One region of the Candidatus Endoriftia persephonae genome, then DNA from elsewhere that is predicted to be linked to it. Evidence: predicted binding sites of a transcription regulator. Region 1 holds the regulator's gene; each other region holds the start of a gene.
What was found. The regulator FliA, encoded in region 1, starts transcription of late flagellar genes. The targets are predictions, from matches to a motif close to GCTAAAGTTNNNNNNNNNNCNGCCGATA.
Positions count from the first base shown of each region.

Region 1 (5,705 bases):
TGCTCGCTCAGCTGCTCCAGAATCTCTCCTGCCTCTACCAGGAAATCCTGCAGTATTTCATCATTTACATCGATCGCCATGCTTTGCTCCCGAAGCCCGCTGACACCTTCAAAAACTTTCCTAGTTCCACATGCAGGTGTGTCGGCAACTCAACGCAGAACTAAAATCCGAGGCTTGAAAGCAGGTCGTCCACCTCATCCTGACCGTTCACCACATCCCCTTGATCCACCCCAGGCACCACAGGCCCTTCAAGCTTCTCTGGCTGCTGTTCCCGTTTTACCTCCATCCGCTGGCCGGTAATCCGCACCAGCATCACCAGACGCTGCTCCAGATCCTGCACCAGATCGATCACCTTCTTGATGATCTGCCCGGTCAGATCCTGAAAGTCCTGCGCCATCAATACCTCTGAGATGTTTTCATGCAGGGCGGCGGCACTGCAGGCTGACTCTTTTAGAAAACCATCAAGCGCCAAGCTGAGTTCCTGAAATTCGTCCTTGTTCAGCTGTCGAGAACGGAATTTATCCCACTCTCCTGCAAGCTGTTTCGCCCGCCCTTCCATCTCAGCCACCAGCGGCAGGCTCTTCTCAACAGCCGTCAAAGTGCGGTCCGCCGATTGTTGCGTCATGGTAATGACATAGCTGAGACGCTCTTTGGCATCGGGGATGTCGATCTCGGTCAGCTCCGCCATACGGGCGTCCAGCAGAAAGCCGTTGATCGCTTCGTGAAGTTCGCGCGTTAGACGGCCAACCTCTTGAAATAGCTCGCTCTCTCTTCCCAGCGACAGCTCTGCGATGAGCTGCTCGGCCTCCTGATTTTTCCCTGCCTCAAGCATTTCGACCAAAGCACGTGCCGTCTCCAGACGAGCAGTACCAATATCCGGTGTTTCCTGCATCTGGTCTCTCCCGACTAGGGCCTGCTATACCGACAAAATGGACGCAAACGACACATTCGCCAACGCTAGCTGTCCCTGGAGTACATCAACCTTCGATACGTTCGAAGATTTTGTTGATCTTTTCTTCCAAAGTCGCTGCGGTAAATGGCTTAACCACATAGCCGTTGACCCCCGCCTGCGCTGCTTCGATGATCTGCTCTCGCTTCGATTCGGCAGTCACCATCAATACCGGCAAAGCGGCAAGCTTGGCATCGGCACGCACCGCTTTGAGAAGATCGATGCCGGTCATGCCTGGCATGTTCCAGTCACTAACCAGGAAATCGAAGTTCCCGTTCTGCAGCATCGGTAACGCGGTGGTCCCGTCATCGGCCTCATGGGTATTGGTAAAACCCAGATCCCGTAACAGGTTCTTGATGATGCGCCTCATGGTGGAGAAGTCGTCCACAATGAGAATCTTCATATTTTTATCCAAGGCAACCTCCCATCACTGTGTCGCCACTGTAAGACTGGAAGAAGTGCGTTGCAGCATTGACTTCCCCCCAAACCGTTCTGTTCCGACCATTGAGACTCACTCCTCTTCCACCAAAGTCAGCCACTCGCTCAGACGCGAACGCAAACGTAGCGTAGCCTGACTGTGGATCTGGCAGACCCGGGATTCACTCACACCAAGCACCTGACCTATCTCTCTCAGATTGAGTTCGTCGTCGTAATACATGGAGATCACCAGCCGTTCACGCTCCGGCAGACCGGCGATCGCCTCCGCCAGCGCATTCTTAAACGCATCTTTCTGCAGCCCTTCAAACGGCCCTTCATAGGTATTCTTGCCGGTGGCAGGGGTGATGTTGATCTCGCCGACCGCGGTCAGCTCATCCAGGCTGAAGACCCTCGAGCCGGTGGAATCCTTCAGGATCTGGTGATACTCCTTGAGTGACAGGTTGAGCGCCTCAGCCACTTCAACATCACGGGCATCCCGCCCCTCTGCATTTTCGATCTCGCGCATTGCATCAGAGACCATGCGCGCCTTGCGGTGTACCGAGCGGGGCGTCCAGTCACTGCGACGGATCTCATCGATCATCGAGCCACGAATGCGAATCCCCGCATAGGTCTCAAAACTGGCACCCTGGGTGGGGTCGTAGTTGCGACTCGCCTCCAGCAGCCCCAGCATACCCGCCTGGATCAGATCATCTGCCTGCACATTCGGCGGCAGACGGCTCATCAGATGATAGGCAATGCGCTTCACCAGCCCCGCATGCCGGGTCACCAGATCATCGTGCTCCTGATCGTTCTGAATGGCCGTGTAACTCGCCAAGCCGTTCACCTTGCACTCTCCCCGTATTGACTTGAAAACTGGATCAGACGCTCAACAAAAAACTGCAGATCACCACTAACCCCGGTGGGGAGCGGCCAAGTATCGGCCTTCTTCGCCAGATTCTTGAATGCCTGTGCAGCCTTTGAACGCGGGAAACCATCCACCACCGGCCGCTGTGCTTTGACCGCTTTGCGCAGCTGTTCGTCATAAGGAATGCTGCCCATGTAGCTAAGCATCGCATCCAGATAACGGTCGGTGACCCGACACATCTTATTGTAGAGATCACGCCCCTCCTGCACCGTTCTCACCATGTTGGCGAGCACCCGAAAACGACTGACACCGTGTTCCCGGTTGAGCAGCTTGATGATGGCGTAGGCATCGGTGATCGAGGCCGGCTCATCGCAGACCACCACCACCACCTCCTGCGCCGCACGACTAAAACTGACCACCTGGTCGGAGATCCCGGCAGCGGTATCGATCAGCAGTACATCGACATCGTTGGCCAGCTCACTGAAAGCATTGATCAGACCGACATGCTGCGCGGTACTCAGTTCGGCCATCTTTTGCACACCGGAGGCCCCTGGCACCACCTTCATGCCGTGAGGGCCGGTCACCAGGATCTCCTCCAGGCGGCGCTCGCCGCGCATCACATGGGAGAGATCGAACTCGGGATGCAAGCCGAGCATCACATCGATATTGGCCAGCCCGAGATCCGCATCCAGCAACATCACGCGCCGCCCCATCTCCGCCATCGCCACCCCCAGATTGACCGAGATATTAGTCTTGCCAACCCCACCCTTGCCGCCAGTCACGGCAATCACTCGCACCGGCTCGGGATTCACCATGCGGCGTAACCCGGCGGCTTGGTCTTCGATCTGATCAGACATGAGCATGTTCACCCGTTCCTCCAAATGCGAGAGCCAGGTAGGCCTCATCCAGCACCTCCCCTGCCTCCTGGGCGAGTTCGATGGCTTGACTGACAAGCGTGTGAGCCCTTGCCAGATGCAGATCCTCCGGCACCCGCTGCCCATCAGTGGTAAAGGCAAGCGGCAACCCGGCCTCGATCAGGGTACTGAACACCCCGCCCAGGGATGCCGCTTCATCCATCTTGGTTAACACCACCCCCACCGGATTGGCGACACGGAAGGCGTTCACCGCATGGTTCATCGCGGCACGTTGGGTGGTGGCGGAGAGGGTCAGCAGGGTCGTCACCGGATGGTTGCCGGCGGTGATCAACGACAGTCGTTCACTGAACTGCAGATCTCGCTGACTCATGCCCGCTGTATCGATTAGCACCAACCGCTTGCCTGAGAAGGTATGCAGCGCATCGCTCAATTCATCCGCGCTGGCGGCTGAACGCACCGGCACATTGAGGATCCGGCCGTAGTTATGCAGCTGCTCCTGGGCACCAATGCGATAGCTGTCACAGGTGATCAGCGCCAGACTTCTGGAACCCTGGCGCAGACAGAAATGCGCCGCCAGTTTGGCGATACTGGTGGTCTTGCCCACCCCGGTTGGCCCCACCAGGGCAATCACGCCGCCCTGCTCCAACATATCCCCATCCATCACCGGCAGTTCGCCGATGAGGTGGAACATCGCCTGCCGCCAAGCCTGCTCCGGGCTCTCCGTTGCATCGACCCGCTCGGCCAGCTTGCGGCAGAGATCGGCACTCAGCCCCAACTCCATCAGTTGCCGCATCAGCTCCTGTTTCTGCGGTGATCGCTCCCCCAAGTCACGCCAGGTCAGCTCGGAGAGCTCCAGTTCCATCATCCGACGCAGCTCGGACATCTCACGGCGCATCTCCTGCAGCAGCGGATCCTGACTCCACTCCACCCGCTTGGCCGCAGGCTGACGCTGGCGACGCAGCTGATCGAGCTTCAGTGTCTGTGCCGGCGGCTCATGCCGCTCGCCGATATAGGGTTCATTTTTAGGCACTTCCGACTGTGGCGGCCTCAGGGGGCGAACATCCGCCATCGCCGGTGGCTCAGGCTCAGGCTCGGGCGTGAATGCCGCCTCGTCGTAGTCCATCGCCGCCACCAGCTCGACACCGCCATCCACCCGCTTATTGGAGAGGATCACCGCATCTGAACCGAGCGTCTCACGCACCTTGCGCAGGGCAGTTCGCATGTCGGGAGCAAAAAACCGCTTGATCTTCATCGTCCACAATCCTTCTGGACAGGCCGTCCATTCAAAGGAACGCTAGCCTTGTGTGGCTTGCTCCCCTTTTCTGTCCCAGCCTGCCTGTTAGGTTTCCGCATGGTTTCCGCCGATAGTCGACACCACTTTCACCTGGTGGTTGTCCGGAATCTCGTTGTAGGAGAGGATGTGCATGCCCGGGGCCGCATGTTTGGCGAAGCGCGCCATCCAGGCGCGGATCGGTGCTGCCACCAACAAAATGCTCTCCATTCCTTCTGCCTCCATGCTGGAGCTGGTCTCAGCCAGCGCCGCCTGTAGCCGCTCTGCCAAGCCAGGTTCAAACCCAGCTTGCCCCTCTTCCGAGGTCTGCAACGTCTGCTGCAATATCTGTTCCAGACCCGGCTCAAGCACCGCCACGGGAATTTCCGCATTAGAACCAATGAGTTGCTGGACGATACCTCGAGAGAGCGCAACCCTGACTGCCGCCGTCAAAATGACAGGATCCTGACTTCTTGGCGCCTGGTCCGCCAAGGTTTCGGCAATCGTGCGGATGTCGCGGATCGGAATATGTTCCGCCAGCAGGTTCTGCAGGATCTTCAGCACCACACTCAAGGAGAGCAGCTTGGGTACCAGATCCTCCACCAGCTTCGGTGCGGTCTTGCCGAGCGAATCTAGCAACTGCTGCACCTCTTCATGACCCAACAACTCATGGGCCTGGTTGTGCAGGATCTCGCTCAGATGGGTCGCCACCACTGTGCTGGCATCGACCACCGTGTAGCCCAACGTCTGGGCATGGTCGCGCTGCTCATGGTCGATCCAGACCGCATCCAGACCAAAGGTGGGATCTTTGGTAGAGGTGCCCTGCAGCTCACCAAACACCCGCCCTGGATTGATCGCCAGATCACGGTCGGGAAAGATCTCCGCTTCGGCGCTGATCACGCCGTTAATGGTGATGCGATAGGCGTTGGGCGAAAGGTCCAGGTTGTCACGAATATGCACCGAGGGGATCAGGAAACCCATCTCCTGAGAGAGCTTGCGCCGCACCCCCTTGATACGATTCATCAGCTGCCCACCTTGGTTGCGATCAACCAGCGGGATCAGCCGGTAGCCCACCTCTAGGCCGATCACATCCACCGGCTGCACATCGTCCCAGGTCAGCTCACGCTGCTCCGGTGACGGCTCCGAGGTAGCGGGCACCTGCACCTCCTCCGCCGCCTGCTGTTGGCGCTGGTGGATCATCCAGGCACCACCACCCGCTGCGGCGGCGAACAGCAGAAAGACGAAGTTAGGCATACCGGGGATGATCCCCATCAGCAACAGTACCGAGGCCGCTACCGCCAATGCCCTGGGCGAGGCGAATAGCTGAGT
Region 1 covers NZ_CP090569.1:2,727,264-2,732,968, forward strand. Annotated here, with positions in the region: gene L0Y14_RS12310 (chemotaxis protein CheA) at 1-80, opposite strand, end outside; gene L0Y14_RS12315 (protein phosphatase CheZ) at 161-892, opposite strand; gene cheY (chemotaxis response regulator CheY) at 978-1,352, opposite strand; gene L0Y14_RS12325 (RNA polymerase sigma factor FliA) at 1,461-2,210, opposite strand; gene L0Y14_RS12330 (MinD/ParA family protein) at 2,207-3,094, opposite strand; gene flhF (flagellar biosynthesis GTPase FlhF) at 3,081-4,358, opposite strand; gene flhA (flagellar biosynthesis protein FlhA) at 4,446-5,705, opposite strand, start outside.

Region 2 (5,705 bases), 1.4 Mb from region 1:
TGCCCAGGGAGTCGTAGATGGTGGTGGCGGTGGAATGGTTTTAGCTGAGTGGGTTTGGTGGATAACTGGCGGCATTGAAGGCTACCGTCGGCACGTCCTCCGCGGCCCCCAGGTTGAGCGATGCAGTCACCTGTGAGGTGGCGCCCGGCGCGCCGGAGACCACCGGCAGATTGAGGTCCACTGTTGTGCCGGTGTTGAAGCTGGTGCCGTCGGCATCCACCGGCGGGAATATCTGCAAGCGTGAGCCAGTATGGTCCACCACATAGCCGTTGCGATCCACATTGAAGGCACCCGCACGGGTATAGCTGCGATCACCGTTGGGCTGTTCCATGGTAAAAAAGCCCTCACCATTGATGCCCAGATCAAGATTGTTGGCGGTGAACTCGATACTGCCCTGGCGGAACTGCTGCGCCACCTTGGTGGTGCGTACTCCCTGTCCCGACGTGGCATTGCTGGCGTCGGAGATAGAGGAGGCAAAGATGTCGGCAAACTCGGCACGCGACTCCTTGAAGCCGGTGGTGCTCGAGTTGGCGATATTGTTGCCGGTCACTTCCAGGTCGGTGGTGGCTGCGGCCAGTCCGCTGAGTGCAATACGAAATGCCATCTTATTTCTCCTGATTCATTTAATCGGTTCAGTAGATCTCTTTCACATCGTTCATCGAAACCTGTCCAAGGCCGACCAGATTGAGGCGCACCCCACCACTACCGCCCAGACTGACGCTCTCCACCTCAGCCGCCACATGCACTGCCGGGGCCATCTCTGCACCATCGACGGTGGCCTGGGCTGTGACTTGATAGAGGCCGGAGCCGGCAAAATCGCCCTGGTCATCGTAGCCATCCCAACTAAAAGCCAGCGCACCACCCTCATGGCTACCCAGCTCCAGCTCCCGCACCAGCGCACCGTTTGAGTTGGTGATGCGCAGGGTGACATTGCTGGCATTAGAGGGAAGCTCGATGGAGCCTTTCAGGGTGTCACCACTGCCAAACCAGCCGGCACTGCTCGGCACCAGCACCTGGCGCCCCAACAAATTGGCGGCCTGTAGCGCCTGATCGGAGGTGATGCTGGAGCTAAGGCCAGTAAATGACTTGTTTAGATCGTCGATGCCGGAGACTGCGGCGAACTGGGAGATCTGCGTCGCCAGCTCAGTATTCTCCATCGGCTTGAAGGGATCCTGATGGGTCAGCTCGGTGACCATCAGGTTCATGAAATCCTCCATCTCCAGCCCCTGATCGACCGGCTCCTGCGGGGTGGCACTAAATCCCAGGCTGCTAAAAAGTTCTTCGTTGCTCTGTATAGTTTCCATCAGCTTCTCCTTACTGGCCCATACGCAGGGTTGCCATCAGCAGCTGCTTGGCGGCACTGGCCACCTCCACATTGCCCTGGTAGGAACGGGAGGCAGAGATCATGTTGGCCATTTCCTCCACCGGATTGACGTTGGGGCGGAAGATGTAGCCCGCTTCATCCGCCATCTGGTGATCCGGCGCATACTCCCGGATCAGCGGCGCCTGGCTCTCGATCACCCCCACCATGCTGACGCCAACGGCAGGCGCATCCGGGTTGAACTGATCAACCATGGCGCGGAACACCGGCTGACGGGCACGGTAAGTCTCGTCGATGCTGCTGCTCACCGCATCGACATTGGCCATGTTGCTGGCCACTAGGTTAAGACGCAGGCTCTGGGCACTCATGCCACTGGCCGCGGTATCGAAGATCTTAAACATCGACATGGCTATTCACCTTTTATGGCCTGGCGCAGGCTGCTGATCTTGCCGTTGAGAAAACGCAGGCTGGCCTGGTACTCCAGCGAGTTGGAGGCGAAGGTGCTCTGCTCCCGCTCGGTCTCCACCGTATTGCCGTCGAGGGAGGGCTGCGATGGGATGCGATAGAGCATCTGTGTCGGCGGCACGACACCCTGCTCGTCCTGGATGTGGCTGGGATGTGTAGTCCGCAGGCGCACCGGCTCGCCCTGCGCCTGCTGCAGCACCTTATGGAAGTCGAAATCCCGTGCCTTATAGCCAGGGGTATCGGCGTTCGCCAGGTTGCTGGCGATTAGCTCACTGCGTCGCGCGCGCAGCAGCAGGGCCTGGGGATGGATGCCGAAGGCGTCGTCAAGATTCATGGTGCGCTCCCAAGAGATAGAACTCACCTCTCTTCAGCAGAATACATGCCACACACCGCAATGCAGCGCCGCAACCTAGCAACCACAAGGTTTGCAGCGGGATACGAGATGCTCAGCCGCGACAGATCCAGGCAGATTTGCGGCAAACATCCACCGCCAGGCGGCAAGGGTTGCCGCCCCTGAGCGGGGGCCGATCGATTGAACGAACATTCAGCGTAAGAGATCTGCCCCAAAATCAGGGGCGCCCACGCCAACAGGCAAACGGCACACAATTTGCACCTCTTAATGGCAGCCGAAATAGAAATCAGGGCAAATTCCCATGCAGATCACAGCCAACCGATACGTGCCCCGCAGCAGCCTCTGCTCCGGGTTAATCTTATTCACCCTTCTTCTAATCAGCACGAACGCCCCGGCTGGGGGGTCCAGCCAGCCCCACGCCACCATCATCCAGGCGGCAGAGGCCTATCTGAAGATGCAAACCGCCGACCGCCCGGAACGGATCACCCTCAAGCTGCTGCCCCTCGACCACCGCCTCAAACTCAACCGTTGCGAGACCCCTTTGCAGAGCTTCTCCCCGCCCGGCGCACGCAGCCAGGGCCGAACCACGGTCGGCATCAAATGTGAAAGCCCGAAACCCTGGACCCTCTATGTCTCAGCCGAGATCGGCGTGATCGGCAAGGTGGTGGTGGCAAAACGGGATCTGGCTCGGGGCGCCGCCATCGGCCCAAACGATGTAAAGCTGGTTGAACAGGAGACAAGCCATTTGCTGCGCGGTCATTTCGACAGCATCGCCGAGGTGACTGGCAGAACCCTAAAGCGCACGCTGCGTCGCGACAGACCGGTCACGCCCAGCCTGCTGGTCGTCAACAAAACCATTCGCCGCGGACAACAGGTCACCATCATCGCAGGCAACAGCGACATCAGCGTGCAGATGAAGGGCAAGGCGCTGTCCAATGGCAATCCAGGCGATCTGATCAAGGTGCAGAACCTCAGCTCCAAGCGGAAGCTGCAGGCCCGGGTGATATCCGCCAGTCTAGTGCGGGCAGATTGAAAGCAGGATATACAGACACCAGGATTTTACTGGAGGGTGTTAGTAAGCAACCTCCTCAATGCCTTTTCTGAGTGCTAAAGTATCCTGAGATTTAGCCGAACACAGCATTAGGATTAATGTATTCAGAGGAAAATCGATGGCAATTGAGATCAGCAGTCTTTCCAGCAGCGCGCTGCAGGGCACCATTGACAGCGCATCCGCCAATCGTGCAAATCAACCATCAGAAACCACCCGGGCCACCCCTGGCCGCCAGGCCGACAGCGTCAGCCTGACCAGTTCCGCCTCGCAGCTTCAACAGCTTGAGCAGAAGATCTCCAAGATGCCGGTCGTCGATGCCCAGCGCGTGGAGAGCACCCAGCGCTCCCTGGCCACCGGTAGCTACAAGGTAAACCCGGATGACTCAGCCGAAAATCTGTTGGAGATGGAACGTGCCCTGGCCTGATCCAAGGCCTCCTCATGGATAATCACCCCAAACTCCGGGAAAGATTCTCCCGCATCCTGCAGCGGGAGAGTGAAGCGACCGAGCAACTGCTGGCGCTTCTCAAGCAGGAGTATGCCTTGCTGAAAAGCACCGCCCCGGCAGAGCAACTGGAGGCGCTCAACCAGCAGAAGGAGCAGCAGATCCTCAACGTGGCCCAAGCCGTTGAGGCGCACAACCGGTTACTCCGCGAGTTGGGGCTGAACAACAATGGAGAAGAAACCAGGAAGCTGATCGAGCAGCTGGACGGCTCCGGGCTATTACAACAACAGTGGCAAGCGTTTCTCGAGCAGGTCGATGCCAGTCAGAAGCAGAACGGGATCAACGGCGGGCTGCTCACCCTCAGCCAGCGCCAGGCTGCACAGGGGCTCGATATCCTGCGCGGCATCGGCGAAAACCAGAAGTCCTACGGCCCCAGCGGCGAGTCCCGCAGCCACAGCCACTCGCACTCACTGGGTAAAGCCTGAGACTTCAGGTCGATTCAGTCGAGAATCCTAAGCCCAGTGACCTGAGGCGCGGCAGCTCCTCCGGCCGATCGAGATCCCACAGGGTCGGCAGTTCGCTCCAGCGCCATCCCAGCCGCTCCAGACAGGCCCGCGTCAACTGCGCCACCTGATCACCACCCCACGGTAGGCCATGAAACAGGCATTCGGCACTCCGCTTCAATCCCAACAGCACATACCCCCCGTCCTCCGCCGGGCCGAGCACCGCATCGTCTCCTGATGCAAGCCGCCCGAAGGTATCGGTCAACTGCTGCGGGGTAAGTGCCGGCGCATCGACACCGATCAAAATCACCCGCTGCTGCCGCCTCAACGCTTCCTCACAAGCATATGCCATGCGCTCACCGAGATCCTCTCCCTGCTGCCGGTGGAGCGTCACCCCCGGTAGGCTGGCAAAGTGCTGGAACAGCGGATGCGTGCTGTCTGGGGTGCACCAGAGCTCCACCGCACACGACAGCTCCCGACACACCATCCCGAGCAGCCGCTCCAGCAGCTGTTGGTAGAGCTGGCGCGCACCGTCCGCACCCAGCGCAGGGATCAGGCGGGTCTTCACCTCGCCGGCGACCGGCGCCTTAGCAAAGATCAGTATCGCTTCACCAACCGGCTGCATCTTCAACTCTGACTGGCGCTGATCGATCTGCAGACTATGGCAGCAGCATCAGTCGAGTGCCCCGCCGCAACTGCTGCCCTGCCCCGCGGTGCAACCGTAGCAGTGCTCGGCAATCTGGATCGGCCTGCCGCGCAGATCCGTATCGAGCAGGGTGCTGAGGGTTGGTCTAGGACTATTCTCATCACTGATCGGCATATCGAGCATCTGGTTGAAGTCGCAATCATAGACCCGCCCCTGCCAATCGACACTGATCAGAGAACGACACATCAGCTCTTGCAGGTTGTCTGGGCTAAATGAGGAACGCAGCAGGTCAAGATAAGTGTGAAACTCGCCCTTGGAGTGGAGCAAACTACCAAAGCGCCGGATCGGCATGTTGGTGATGGTGAAGAGTTGATTGAAGCTGATGCCGAAGCGCTCTGCCAACTGCTTGCGATAGTCCGCCTCCAGCGGGCCCTGTGGCGGCGGCAGGCTCGGCCCAAGCGGATTGTAGACCAAGTTGAGTGACAGCCCACTTGCCGGGTCGCCATAACCCAGCTGATTGAGCTGTTTCAGACCGCGAATGCTGGCGTCATAGCTCCCCTTGCCACGCTGACTATCGACATTCTCCTGCAGATAACAGGGCAGAGAGGCAACCACCTCGACCCGGTTGGCGGCCAGAAACTCAGCCAACCCCTCCTGACCCGACTCTTCGAGCACGGTCAGGTTGCAGCGATCGATGACATGCACCCCCATCGCCCGGGCCTTTTCCACCAAGTAGCGAAAATTCGGGTTGAGTTCAGGGGCACCGCCGGTGAGATCCAGGCTCTGCAACTGCTGGCGGGAGAGAAACCGTAACACATCCTCCACCACCCCCCGCTCCATCTGCTCGGTCCTTTGGGGGCCGGCATTGACATGGCAATGCTGGCAGGAGAGGTTGCAACGCAGGCCCAGATTGACCTGCAAGGTC
Region 2 covers NZ_CP090569.1:491,897-497,601, reverse strand. Annotated here, with positions in the region: partial or broken gene flgE (flagellar hook protein FlgE) at 1-604, opposite strand, end outside; gene L0Y14_RS02380 (flagellar hook assembly protein FlgD) at 633-1,304, opposite strand; gene flgC (flagellar basal body rod protein FlgC) at 1,315-1,728, opposite strand; gene flgB (flagellar basal body rod protein FlgB) at 1,731-2,120, opposite strand; gene flgA (flagellar basal body P-ring formation chaperone FlgA) at 2,440-3,171, shown strand; gene flgM (flagellar biosynthesis anti-sigma factor FlgM) at 3,308-3,613, shown strand; gene flgN (flagellar protein FlgN) at 3,628-4,116, shown strand; gene L0Y14_RS02350 (TIGR04282 family arsenosugar biosynthesis glycosyltransferase) at 4,121-4,759, opposite strand; gene arsS (arsenosugar biosynthesis radical SAM (seleno)protein ArsS) at 4,808-5,705, opposite strand, start outside.
Region 2: a site for FliA is predicted at 3,245-3,272, ahead of flgM (flagellar biosynthesis anti-sigma factor FlgM). Genes of this name have one in related genera too.

Region 3 (5,705 bases), 1.3 Mb from region 1:
GCTGCAGCCGAATCGATGATAAAGCACTGGAGGGGCTCGATCTGAGCCGCTGGCGGGTCGCGCTGAATGGCGCCGAGGCGGTCAGCCCGGAGACCGTGCAAAGCTTTCAGGCGCGCTTCTCTGCCTACGGCTTTCATGCGGAGGCCCTGTGCCCGGTCTACGGCCTGGCGGAGTCGAGTGTCGGGCTCACCTTCCCGCCACTGCATCGCAAGCCGCTGATCGACCGGATCAGACGCCTCGAATTCAGCCGCAGTGGCCAGGCAATAGCCGCCGAACCGGACGATCCACGGGCACTGCACTTTGTCGCCTGCGGGCATCCCCTCCCCCACCATGAGGTGCGGGTGGTGAATGCGGCTAGCCATGAACTGCCAGAACGTCAACAGGGGGCGATTCAGTTCCGCGGCCCCTCAGCCTGCAGCGGTTACTTTCACAACTCCCAGGCCACCCGTGAGCTGTTTGACGGCGAGTGGCTACGCTCAGGGGATCTCGGCTACTTTGCAGACGGGGACCTGTTTATCACCGGTCGCAGCAAGGATGTGATCATTCGTGCTGGCCGCAACATCTACCCCGAAGAGTTGGAAGAGGCCATTGGTAACCTGGAGGGTATCCGCAAGGGTCGGGTGGCCATCTTTTCCAGTCAGAACCAGAACCAGCCGGGCGAACGACTGGTGATACTGGCCGAAACCCGCGAGCAGGATCCGGCCAAGCGGGAAGCGTTGAGCGCCCGGATCGACAGCATCGCCACCTACCTCACCATGATCGCACCGGATGAGATCATCCTCGCCGCACCAGGCATCATCCTCAAGACATCGAGTGGCAAGATCCGGCGCGGCGCATGCCGAACACTGTTTGAACAGGGCGCAATCAAGGCCCACCCCAGACCAGTCTGGCAACAACAGTTGCAGCTCTCCCTCTCCACGCTTCCAAACCGCATCCGGCGCATTGTTGGCAGCGCCAAAGATTGGGCTTATTCGCTCTATACCCGTGGAATCTTCTATATTCTGGCCGCTTTCACCTATCTCTCTGTGATGCTTCTGCCCACGACTTTTCGCTGGCCTCTGATGCGCGCCATGGCTCGCCTGCTGGCCAAGGCCAGCGGCACCCGACTGACACTACGCGGAGCAGAGTATCTCCCCACCGTCACTCAGCCCGTCATCCTGGTCGCCAACCACTGCAGTTATCTCGACGGCATTGCGCTGGTCGCGTTGCTGCCCTTCTCTTTTCGCTTTGTCGCCAAATCAGAGCTGCGTCGAAACTGGATCGCCCATACCTTTCTCAAACGCATCAATACCCTGTTTGTGGAACGGTCTGATCCCCGCCAGGCAGTGACTGATTCCTATACTGCACAGCGCAGTGCACTGCAGGGTGAGTCTCAATGCTATTTTCCAGAAGGCACCTTCAGCCGCAGACCCGGGCTGCTACCGTTTCATATGGGCGCCTTTTCCACCGCCGCAAACGCCGCTCTGCCAGTGCAGCCCATTACAATCCGTGGCACCCGTTCTATCCTGCATGCCAACGACTGGTTCATCCATCCCAGCCAGATTAGCCTGACCCTATGCGAGCCAGTTGTCCCTGTCCCGGGGATAGAGGATGCCTGGCAGCAGGCGATTCTGCTGCGCGACCGGGCCAGGACAGAGATTCTACGCCACTGCGGCGAACCTGATCTGGCTAGCGAGAAGCGAGTCTGAGACTGTTTCAATCGCCCCTCGTACACACAAAATTGACTCTTTTCCTGCCGAACCTATTAAGAACAAAAGATTTCCAACTCTCTGCCGATTTACATTCTTGAAGCGAAAGCAGGCCGACTTGCAACCGCCAGACTGCAACAATGATGGACAATTCATAGTGAACCAAAAACTCTTCTACGGCTCATTGGCAGGGATCCTGCTTTTCTCTGTGATGACAACCGTCTCACTCCTGGCGCAGTTACCAGATTGGCTACTGCTCCTGCTCAGTACCACACCCGCCCTGATCGTCATCATCCTGTTGGTCGCTTCACGTAGCAGAGACAAACAATCCGCCGAAGCTGAGCGAAAAAAAGAGGCGATTGCCCGTATGCTCGGCAATTATATGGCGACATCCAATGGTGCCTTCGATGTTGTCAGTGAACAGTTCAGCAGTCTTCGACGGGAACTGAATCAGGCCAAAGATATTCTGCACAGCGCCACCGAAAAACTCGCCGGCAGCTTTACCGGTCTGGACAACGAAACCGAAGATCAGCGCCAGCGCCTGCAGGTGCTGGTCGAAGAGCTCTATAACGTGGCCCGCGGCAACCAGTACAAGGAGCAGACAGAGGGCATCAATCGCTTCAGCACTCAGAGTCAGGAGATCGTCACCAACTATATTTCCACCCTTTCAGAGATGAAAAATAACAGCAGTGCCATCGTCGACAACTTCAGCGAAATGACCGGGCAGGTCAACTCAGTGGTCTCACTGCTCAACGATGTCAACGATATCACCAGTCAGACAGATCTACTGGCTTTGAATGCCGCAATCGAGGCAGCCCGAGCGGGTGATGCAGGGCGCGGCTTTGCGGTGGTAGCCGATGAGGTGCGCAACCTCTCCCGCCGCACCAACCAGTTTAGCGACCAGATCCGCGACCTGATCCTGCAGACCCAGAGCACCATGGAGCGCGTCTCAGTCAATATTCAGGAGATGGCAGAGGCTGACATGTCAAACGCACTCGAGGCCCAAGATCAGGTTGGAAACATGTGGGAGGAGATGCGGGCGCTCAACAAGGGTGCCACCACCCAAGCAGAGACCATCAATGAGCTTTCCGATAGCATCCGCCAGCACGTCAATACCGGCATACTTTCCCTACAATTTGAGGATATTGCTGTACAACTGGTCGATCACATCGCCCAGCGCTCAGAACAGATCGAGGCTTTCATCAACGGACTGATCGCCCTCCATTTCGAGCAGTCCGACTTCGAGCAGCAGATTGAACACTTCCAGACCCGTCTCTCCGACCTGGAGAAAATCATCAACAATGGCAAGCAGGGCTTCGCACAGCTGGATCAGAACAAGGCGGTAGCACAACAGAATGTCGAGAGTGGTAGTGTCGATCTCTTTTGACCTGCTTCCCACCATCCTCTGCACAAGAAAAACCGGTCACATCGACCGACTGGCTATCCCAAAACAACCTCTCTTTCGTCGATAGATAATGTCCGTCCAGAAACAGTAAAAACGATACGCAGAGAAGCGCGGAGATCACAAATATTATCTATAAACATCTGCGTTCTTTGCGCTTCTCTGCGTCCAAACATGGCGTTTCCGGACGGACACTACCTTATGACTGCCTGGCTTATCACCTAGATGACCTCCGCCAGAACACGCTCAGAATTTAAGCGATGCCTTGACCCACACCTCACGACCCGGCTCATTCACCTGAATCGCTTCGGGACTGAAGGGATCAAGGTTGGCCCGGTTCACATGATAGGCATACTCTTTGTCAAACACGTTGTTGATGCCGAAGCGGATATCGGCACGGTCGTTGAAGCTGTAGCTGCCGTTCAGATCGAGCACCGCCCAGGCGGGGGTCTCCTGCACATCCTGACCGCTGCCGTCGATCAGATCGGCCCGAGTCTGTTTGGCATTTGCCCGCACCAGACCACCCAACGCCCAATCACCGCGGGTGTAGTCGAGGCCCAGGGTCAGTTCCAGCGGTGCGATCTGAGCAATATTGCGGTTATCAGTCGTGTTCTCAGCACGTACATAGGCCAACCCGGCATTGCCTGAGAACTGATCACTAAACTGATACGTGCCATCCCACTCAAAACCGGCAAAGCTGGCATCTACGTTACGATAGATGGTGGCTGTGGCGTTGTTAACCAGGATGCCATCCTGAGCCCGTGCCAAATCCCTCAGAATGTAGTCGGTAACCTTATTGTAGTAGAGGCTGAAACTGCTACTCCATACTGCATCGGCCAACTCAACTCCAACCTCAATCTGATGATTTTTTTCCGGCTCAAGCTCCGGGTTACCAACCCAGCTAGTATCATTGCCCATCATCACAATCCAGCTGGCAACATAGCGTTCAGAGGCATCTGCGGTTCGCACGCTGCGGCTGACTCCTGCATAGAGTTTACCCATGGTAATGGCGTGCTCATAACGCAGGAAACCACCTAGATTGTTTTCGCTCTTGCTCTCTGAGGTGCTAGCGTAGTAGGTGGCATAGAGGTCATTGGGAGTTGGGCTTGTGCTCACTTCGGGCTTCTCATCACCGCGGGAGATAGACGCATCGACCTTGTCGTAACGCAACCCCGCCTTGAAGCTGTCCTCACTGCCCACGGGCATCTCGATTTCGGCAAACAAGCCAGTCTGCTTCAGTTCGGCACCCGGCCACATGATCGACTGCACCACTGAGGGATCATCCGTCAGCGCCGTGGTGGCGCCCTGCAGGCGCTCTGCATCGCGGTCGTTTTTCTGGTAGTCAACACCCAGAGTCAGGGTCTTATCGCCCAACATGAGATCACCGCTGATGCGGCCACCCAGGGTATCTGAAGTGGTCGGCGTCTTCATATTGCGCGCGGCGGTACGGGTGCGCAGTGAATAGTTGTCCATCAAATGTTTGACATCGGAATTGTAGGCCTCCACCTTGAAACCTGCGAGCACACCTGCATCGGGCTGATGCTCAATCTTGAAGCGGATGTTGTCCGCATCGCTGTAGGGGGAGTCCATATTGGCACCAGGGAACAGCACATCATCCTCACGGGTCGCCTCGAGATTAAGCTCCAGACGAGTCTCCGAACTCGGCGTCAGGCCGAGAATCAGGTTGCCTGACTTGTTGCTGTAGGCGGAGCGCACTTCGTTGCCAGCACCATCTTCATAGTTATCGGCATCCTTGTAACCAACAATAGCGCGGGCATAGCCCTGTTCTGCTCCTGCCGCCAGATCCGCAGCCAACTCCTTGGTATTGGAGTTGCTCATAAAACCCACATCGACCTTGCCCTTAAAACGCTCGCCCTCCTCAAACTCAGGCACGCCACGCTCAAACAGCACGGTGCCACCGCCGCCACCTCCCCCGTAGAGCACTGTCTGGGAGCCTTTGATCACGGTCACGCTGTCGTAGCTCTCGATGGCGGAATAGGCAGTGGGCGGATCCATGCGGTTGGGACAGCCACCATGGATGTAGGCGCCGCCCATCAGGATGTTGAGTCGGTTCTGACTCTGGCCACGAATGATCGGTTCAATGCCATGACCACCCATACGGGCGCCACTGACGCCGGTTACCCCGCGCAACAGCTCAGCCGCGTCAGCAGGGATACCTTTTTTTGCATCCTCCATCGGCATCACCGACAGCGCTGGAGAAGACAGTGCCTCACCCTCCACCACCAGTTCCGAGAGGTTTTCGGCCACCTCTTCTGCAACTACCTGGGGGAGAACAGCAATCCCGCTGATCGCGAGGGCCAAGGGGGTCAACTTCATCGATACGTCCTCTTGCATTTTGTTAGTTGGAATATTCCAGAGGTCTTATGCAAGAGCATTGCCAGCTTTTTCTATCCTTTTAATTCAATATGTTACCGAACTGTTTCAATATGTATCCAAGAAAAAACAGGGTATTTGCCACAATAATAAGCCATATCACCCAGTTCCAGAGGCTGAACAAGATGCACCCTTGCCCGCAATTCATCCCCGCCGCTCTCCTCTTTGAAGTGCCCAGCGGGAAAAAACCGGACCGATCAGTTCAAAAAAAATACTCGTTC
Region 3 covers NZ_CP090569.1:1,433,681-1,439,385, reverse strand. Annotated here, with positions in the region: gene L0Y14_RS06570 (AMP-binding protein) at 1-1,688, shown strand, start outside; gene L0Y14_RS06565 (methyl-accepting chemotaxis protein) at 1,846-3,075, shown strand; gene L0Y14_RS06560 (TonB-dependent copper receptor) at 3,337-5,427, opposite strand; gene L0Y14_RS06555 (cation:proton antiporter) at 5,629-5,705, opposite strand, start outside.
Region 3: a site for FliA is predicted at 1,751-1,778, ahead of L0Y14_RS06565 (methyl-accepting chemotaxis protein). Genes of this name have one in related genera too.

Region 4 (5,705 bases), 1.4 Mb from region 1:
CCACTCCCACGTTGGGATCGATAGTACAAAAAGGATAATTTTCGGCCGCAATAGTGGCCTTTGTCAGAGCGTTGAAGAGCGTCGACTTACCCACATTGGGGAGCCCAACGATACCGCATTTAAAACCCATATTCCGGAGCCTCAAAAGGCACAAAGCATACCGGAAATGAGGCCGGACTTTCCAGCAGGGCGCGAGGTTCCCCGCACTATCTCCTGCTTCGACGCTATTTGATCAGAAAAAGCTTGCCGAAGTTGGCAATCTTCAAGATCTCATTGATCGCGTCATTTCCGTTGGCAAGCACCACGCTATCCTTCACCTTTGAGCTGTGCTCACGCAACTGCAACAGCATCCCCATCGCGGAACTATCCATATACTCAGCCTCAGCCAAGTCCACCACAAAGCCCATCTCGCCCTTTGGGTAGGCCTTGTAGGCATTAATAAAATCCTGGTGTTTGGAGAAGTCAAACCGTCCGGATATCTTTATCGTCACACTCGTGCCATCTGATGACTTTGATGTAGTTACCGACATATTTGCCTCACAATCTACGTTCAATTTACTACTTGGCCTGTGGATCCATCTGAAAAAGGTGGCCAAACCCAGCTATTCGCAATATCTCACCAACTGACTGATTAAAACCTATGATTCGGATATTTGAGTTATCACCACCAGAGCGCTCACGTAGCACCAACAACATTCCCAGCGCAGAACTATCTATGTAATCTGCTCCAGACAGATCAATCGTGTAGTGGCTCTTTAACGGATCATTTTTGCCATAAGCCGCACGAAACTCCTGATGACAGGAAAAGTCAAAGCGCCCAGTGACAGTGATTCTGATGCCACTTCCAGCATCGTATGTAGTGCTCGATAGACTCATTCTCTTAATCCCCACATACGCCGCCGCTAAAAAAGCTCCACATCACCCTCACTCATACTCTCCTGATCCACCGGCTTATGGGTGGCCATATCAGCAAACTGCTGTTTGAGCGATTCGCGGACCGTACGGATACTGATGGCAAGTTCCTTCGGAGTCGTTTCCGGGGCACTCACCATCCTATTGATCTCGGTCTGCATTGACTCAAATATATCCTCAATTTTTGAAAAATGTTCTTCACTATAACCGGAAAGCTGGCGCACGATATCCTCAAACTGCAATGACCGCACAGCCGAACCAACCTGGTTATGAATCTCAGAGGACATTGATGAAACTTTAGCCAAATTATCCGCAATGACTTCATTCACTTCTGCAACCTGCCGCATCATTTCATCAACACGTGCTTTTGAGTGAATTGCAAAGCCCATATCTTTTGAAGCCAGGGTTGCAGCTGAGTCCCTAGCCTCCTGAATATTTTCCTTAGAGGTACCTATTACGTTCCTGATCTGATCGTTGAAGCGGTTTGATCTCTGCGAGAGCTTACGCACTTCATCAGCAACAACAGCAAACCCCCGACCTGCCTCACCCGCCCGAGCAGCCTCAATAGCTGCATTCAGCGCCAATAGATTGGTTTGATCGGCGATCACCTTAACATCCGTCAGCAATGAATCCGCATGCTCCATCTCCTTGGACATATCCTCAACACGCTCCACCAACATCATGGTATTGTGGCTAATCGTGACAACGTGCTCGACAAAAAAACGCAGAACTTTGTCCGTCTCACTGGCAAAGTCAGCAAATGTGATCTTTTTGTTACCTTCGCTCTCAATACCGTCTGACACACTCTCTATCAGACCCATTACCAGTTCCAACTGCGCCTGTGATTGTCCATTTATCCCGTTAAAACTCTCTTGCAGTGTTTGGACCGCATCATTGATCAAGGTCTGAATCTGGGCCTGCTCACTTCGCAGCTTGGCAACCTGCTCACTAACTCCAAGTTTAATTTCCCGCGACAAGGCACCCATCTCGCCGATTAATTCACCGCCACCAGCAAGGGCACGAATGCTTTGTTCTCCTTGCGTCAGTTTTTTACGATTTCGGTAATCGAGCAGCCCCCAAATGAGAGTCAGCACTGCCAGCATCAGGACACCAACCCAGCTCACCCCCATTGGCCAAGCGGCCAATACAAATAGGCTAGAAAACACCCAAGGGTGCCAGGGTTTTGCAAAATAGTTGGCCATCTATACCGCCAAATTGATCCGCTCTGCTGCTAGAGTATTAGGTCTGCCTCACTCATTATCGGCGCTTTGGTATGAATCTTGAGAGCGATGCATCTCATGCCCGCAGGTCCGGGCACCTTGAACTATTGTTTGCATAGTTCAGTGAGGCGCATTCCGATCTTTTGCAATGGAAGAACTGCCTCCACATAGCCACGCTTGACCGCTTCTCCAGGCATTCCCCAGACCACGCTGCTCTTCTCATCTTGCGCTATGGTCGGTGCACCGGCCTGCCGCATCTCTCCCATGCCTTCAGCCCCATCATCACCCATTCCTGTTAGCATTACTGCAATTGCATTTGGGCCTGCATTTTGCGCTAGGGAGCGGAACATCACATCTACCGACGGCTTGTGCCTGTTCACCGGAGGACCATCATTCAAGCTGCATATGTACCTCGCCCCATCGCGTCGCACTAAAAGATGGCGATTACCAGGAGAAATATAGACATGTCCGGGCAGAATCTGCTGTCCATTCTGAGCCTCGCAAACAGTAAGTTGGGTAATGCCATTGACGCGACTGGCGAATGCGGCACTAAACGCTTCTGGAATATGCTGTGAAATGACTATGCCAGGAAGGTCTGGCGGAAGATCCCTTAAAACATCCTTGATTGCCTCTGTTCCTCCCGTCGAGGAACCGATCCCGATAATCCTGTCTGTTGTCCTGAAGTGGCTTTTCCCTCCACTCCTGGCAAGAACCGCATCTGCTGACAGCTTATCCGAAGCAGTCAGCGGTGCTTTTGCAACCCGCCTTTCCAGCACCTGCACTTTTGCCCGCGCTGCAGTTTTTACCTTCAAAATTATTTCTTCCGCATAATCAGGCAGCTGCTGTGCAACATCCAGCTTGGGTTTAGAGACAAAATCAACCGCCCCCATCTCAAGCGCCTGCAGCGTCACATCGGCACCCTGTTCTGTAAGCGTGGAAACCATTACTACTGGCATTGGGCGTAGTCGCATCAGATTCCCCAAAAATGTCACTCCATCCATACGCGGCATCTCAATGTCCAGCGTCAAAACATCAGGTGACAATTTTTTTATTTTCTCTCTCGCCTGGTATGGGTCAACTGCGGTGCCAACAATTTGAATACCAGGATCGGCGTCGAGAATCGATGTTAGGAGTTGCCGCACCAAAGCAGAGTCATCCACCACTAAAACTTTGATCATGCCATCCTCTTCTATCTATTCAGGATCCCCAGCCAACAACCTACCAATCGACATCAAAAAAGCTCTACCGCCCCTTCCAGCGGCTCTTGTTCGATATCGTGCTGATATACTTTTTCTCGCTGAACAATTGTATCGTTGTGCATGCGTTTAAGTTTTTTCACTCTAACCCGCCCACTCGCAGGAAAAAACACAACTTTTCTAGGATATATATCTCCCACATCCTCGCTCATCAGTTTCAGCCCTTCCTCCTGAATGTATGACTTCACAAAATCGACATTATTTCCACCCACATTCGATATGTTGCTGATGATTTTCCCTCCACCAAATATCTTTACCGCAAGGTTTGGCCGGTGCCCTCCATGTTTAAGTATGTCATTGATCATGTGCTCCATTGCATAGTTTCCGTAGCGGGTAGCTCCACTGATAATTGCCCCTCCTCCCCAGTTTCCGCTCTCACTAAGAGGCAGCATGAAGTGATTCATTCCGCCAATACCAAAGACTTGATCCCAAACACACGCTGACACACACGAGCCAAGAACTGTAGTAATAATTTCATCTTGCTTTGTAACATAGTATTCGCCAGGCAGAATCTTTGCCGCAGCAGTGGAATGTTGCCTGTCCCAGTAGCGGTTGATCCGTTCAAAGCCAGGAAGTGGCTTGCCTAATTGGTGACGCGACATTTTAGTTCTACCTGATTTTTCTGTATATGGTCTTGCCAATTAACTCGAAACGATCGGTTAACTTAAACAATGACTCAGAATGCCCAATAAACAGATAACCTCCCTCTTTGATGTTGTCCGCAAACCGCTCAACCAATTTGGTTTTTGATACCTTGTCAAAATAGATAATCACGTTCCTACAAAAGATCACATCCTGCGGCTGTTCCAGCCGCCAATCCTCCATCAGATTTAACTGACCAAAGCGGATTAATCCCATGATTTCCGGCTTAAGTCGCACCATCCCACTATTAGCCCCCTTCCCTCGCATGAACCATTTCTGCAGTCGCCTTGAATCAAGACCATCAACACGCTCACCGGAATAGACACCAGATGCTGCTTTCGCAAGGACGTTGGAATCGATATCGGTTGCCAATATCTCCGCATTCCATCCAACATGAGGAGCGAGAGCCTCATGGAGAGTTATTCCAAGGGAATAAGGCTCTTCACCAGTTGAGCAACCTGCCGACCAAATGCGGATCTTCCGTTCGGCAGGCTTATTCTTCACCATTTCTGGGACAATAGTTTTAGAGAGGTATTCGAAATGGTGATTTTCACGGAAGAATGAGGTCAAGTTGGTTGTTACCGCATTAACCAACTCGATCATTTCTTCACCATTCGGATCGTTTCGAATCAGATCACAGTAAGAATCAAAATCCGCCAATCCCAACTTACGCAACCTTCGTGAGAGGCGCGCATAGAACATATTGAACTTGTCGTCGGTAACAACAATGCCCGTCTTCTTGTTCGATATAGAGCGCAGAAAATCGAAGTTCTGCTGAGAAAAAACAAATTCTCGCTCCACCATACTCGACACAACCTCCATACACTGCACCATTGTTTACGGCAAACTTGCACTAGCCTTAAAAAACCGCCGTTTGGCAGCCTGCCCGCCGATCAAAAAAGCTCAATATCATTATCAGGCTCATGCGTTATCCCAACGCCATTAGCCAGCACCTCATCAACAGTTTTCCCTTCAAGCAAAGAATCAAACATTGCCTGTTCTTCACGCATACTGTACTTGGAGCGTATTTTTGTCTGCAGCCCAATCCACTCATTTGGGTTGAATATTCTACTTCCGTCCTCAACCAACTCAGAAAGGGCCGCCAACGCATGACTCACATGTGCCAATCGCTGTGATAGCTTGTCGTAAAATTGGAATGCAATAACACCAGCCTGCATCTTCTCAGAGATCAGACTGCTTTCCTTTTCCACTTCTGCAATTAGCCCCTCATCCTTTCCTGTGTTCTGCAATCGCTCAACTGCCTGGACAATTGAGCTGGAACTTTCAATCATAGAGGTAAATGAATTTGTAAGAGTCTCTACTGAGTCATCTCCCTCTCTCATGGCCACCTCAATCTGTGCCACTGCCAGGTTCAACATCCGAACGGTTTCACGAACCTGACTCCAGTCAAGATCAGGCTGGGTCGCAGTTGAAGGCAGATTGTTGTGCATTGACATCCCCATCTCCCCCTTGCCACTCATTCCGACTTACCCGCCAACTCAATGGCTTGGGCCACCCCCACCAACTTGACAGCATTGACAAGAACTTCTGATGCACTCCCCCAAGAAATTTTCAAGTGTTGCGAGTTTGCTTCTTTGAATATCGCACATAGCAACTGAATGCCTGCGCCATCAATCCGCTCCACACTTCCTCCGTGAAAGGTGAGAGTGCCGCC
Region 4 covers NZ_CP090569.1:481,729-487,433, reverse strand. Annotated here, with positions in the region: gene ychF (redox-regulated ATPase YchF) at 1-130, opposite strand, end outside; gene L0Y14_RS02315 (STAS domain-containing protein) at 225-491, opposite strand; gene L0Y14_RS02310 (STAS domain-containing protein) at 559-876, opposite strand; gene L0Y14_RS16400 (methyl-accepting chemotaxis protein) at 903-2,114, opposite strand; gene L0Y14_RS02300 (protein-glutamate methylesterase/protein-glutamine glutaminase) at 2,237-3,310, opposite strand; gene cheD (chemoreceptor glutamine deamidase CheD) at 3,364-3,990, opposite strand; gene L0Y14_RS02290 (CheR family methyltransferase) at 3,998-4,834, opposite strand; gene L0Y14_RS02285 (hypothetical protein) at 4,924-5,487, opposite strand; gene L0Y14_RS02280 (STAS domain-containing protein) at 5,508-5,705, opposite strand, start outside.
Region 4: a site for FliA is predicted at 2,171-2,198, ahead of L0Y14_RS16400 (methyl-accepting chemotaxis protein). Genes of this name have one in related genera too.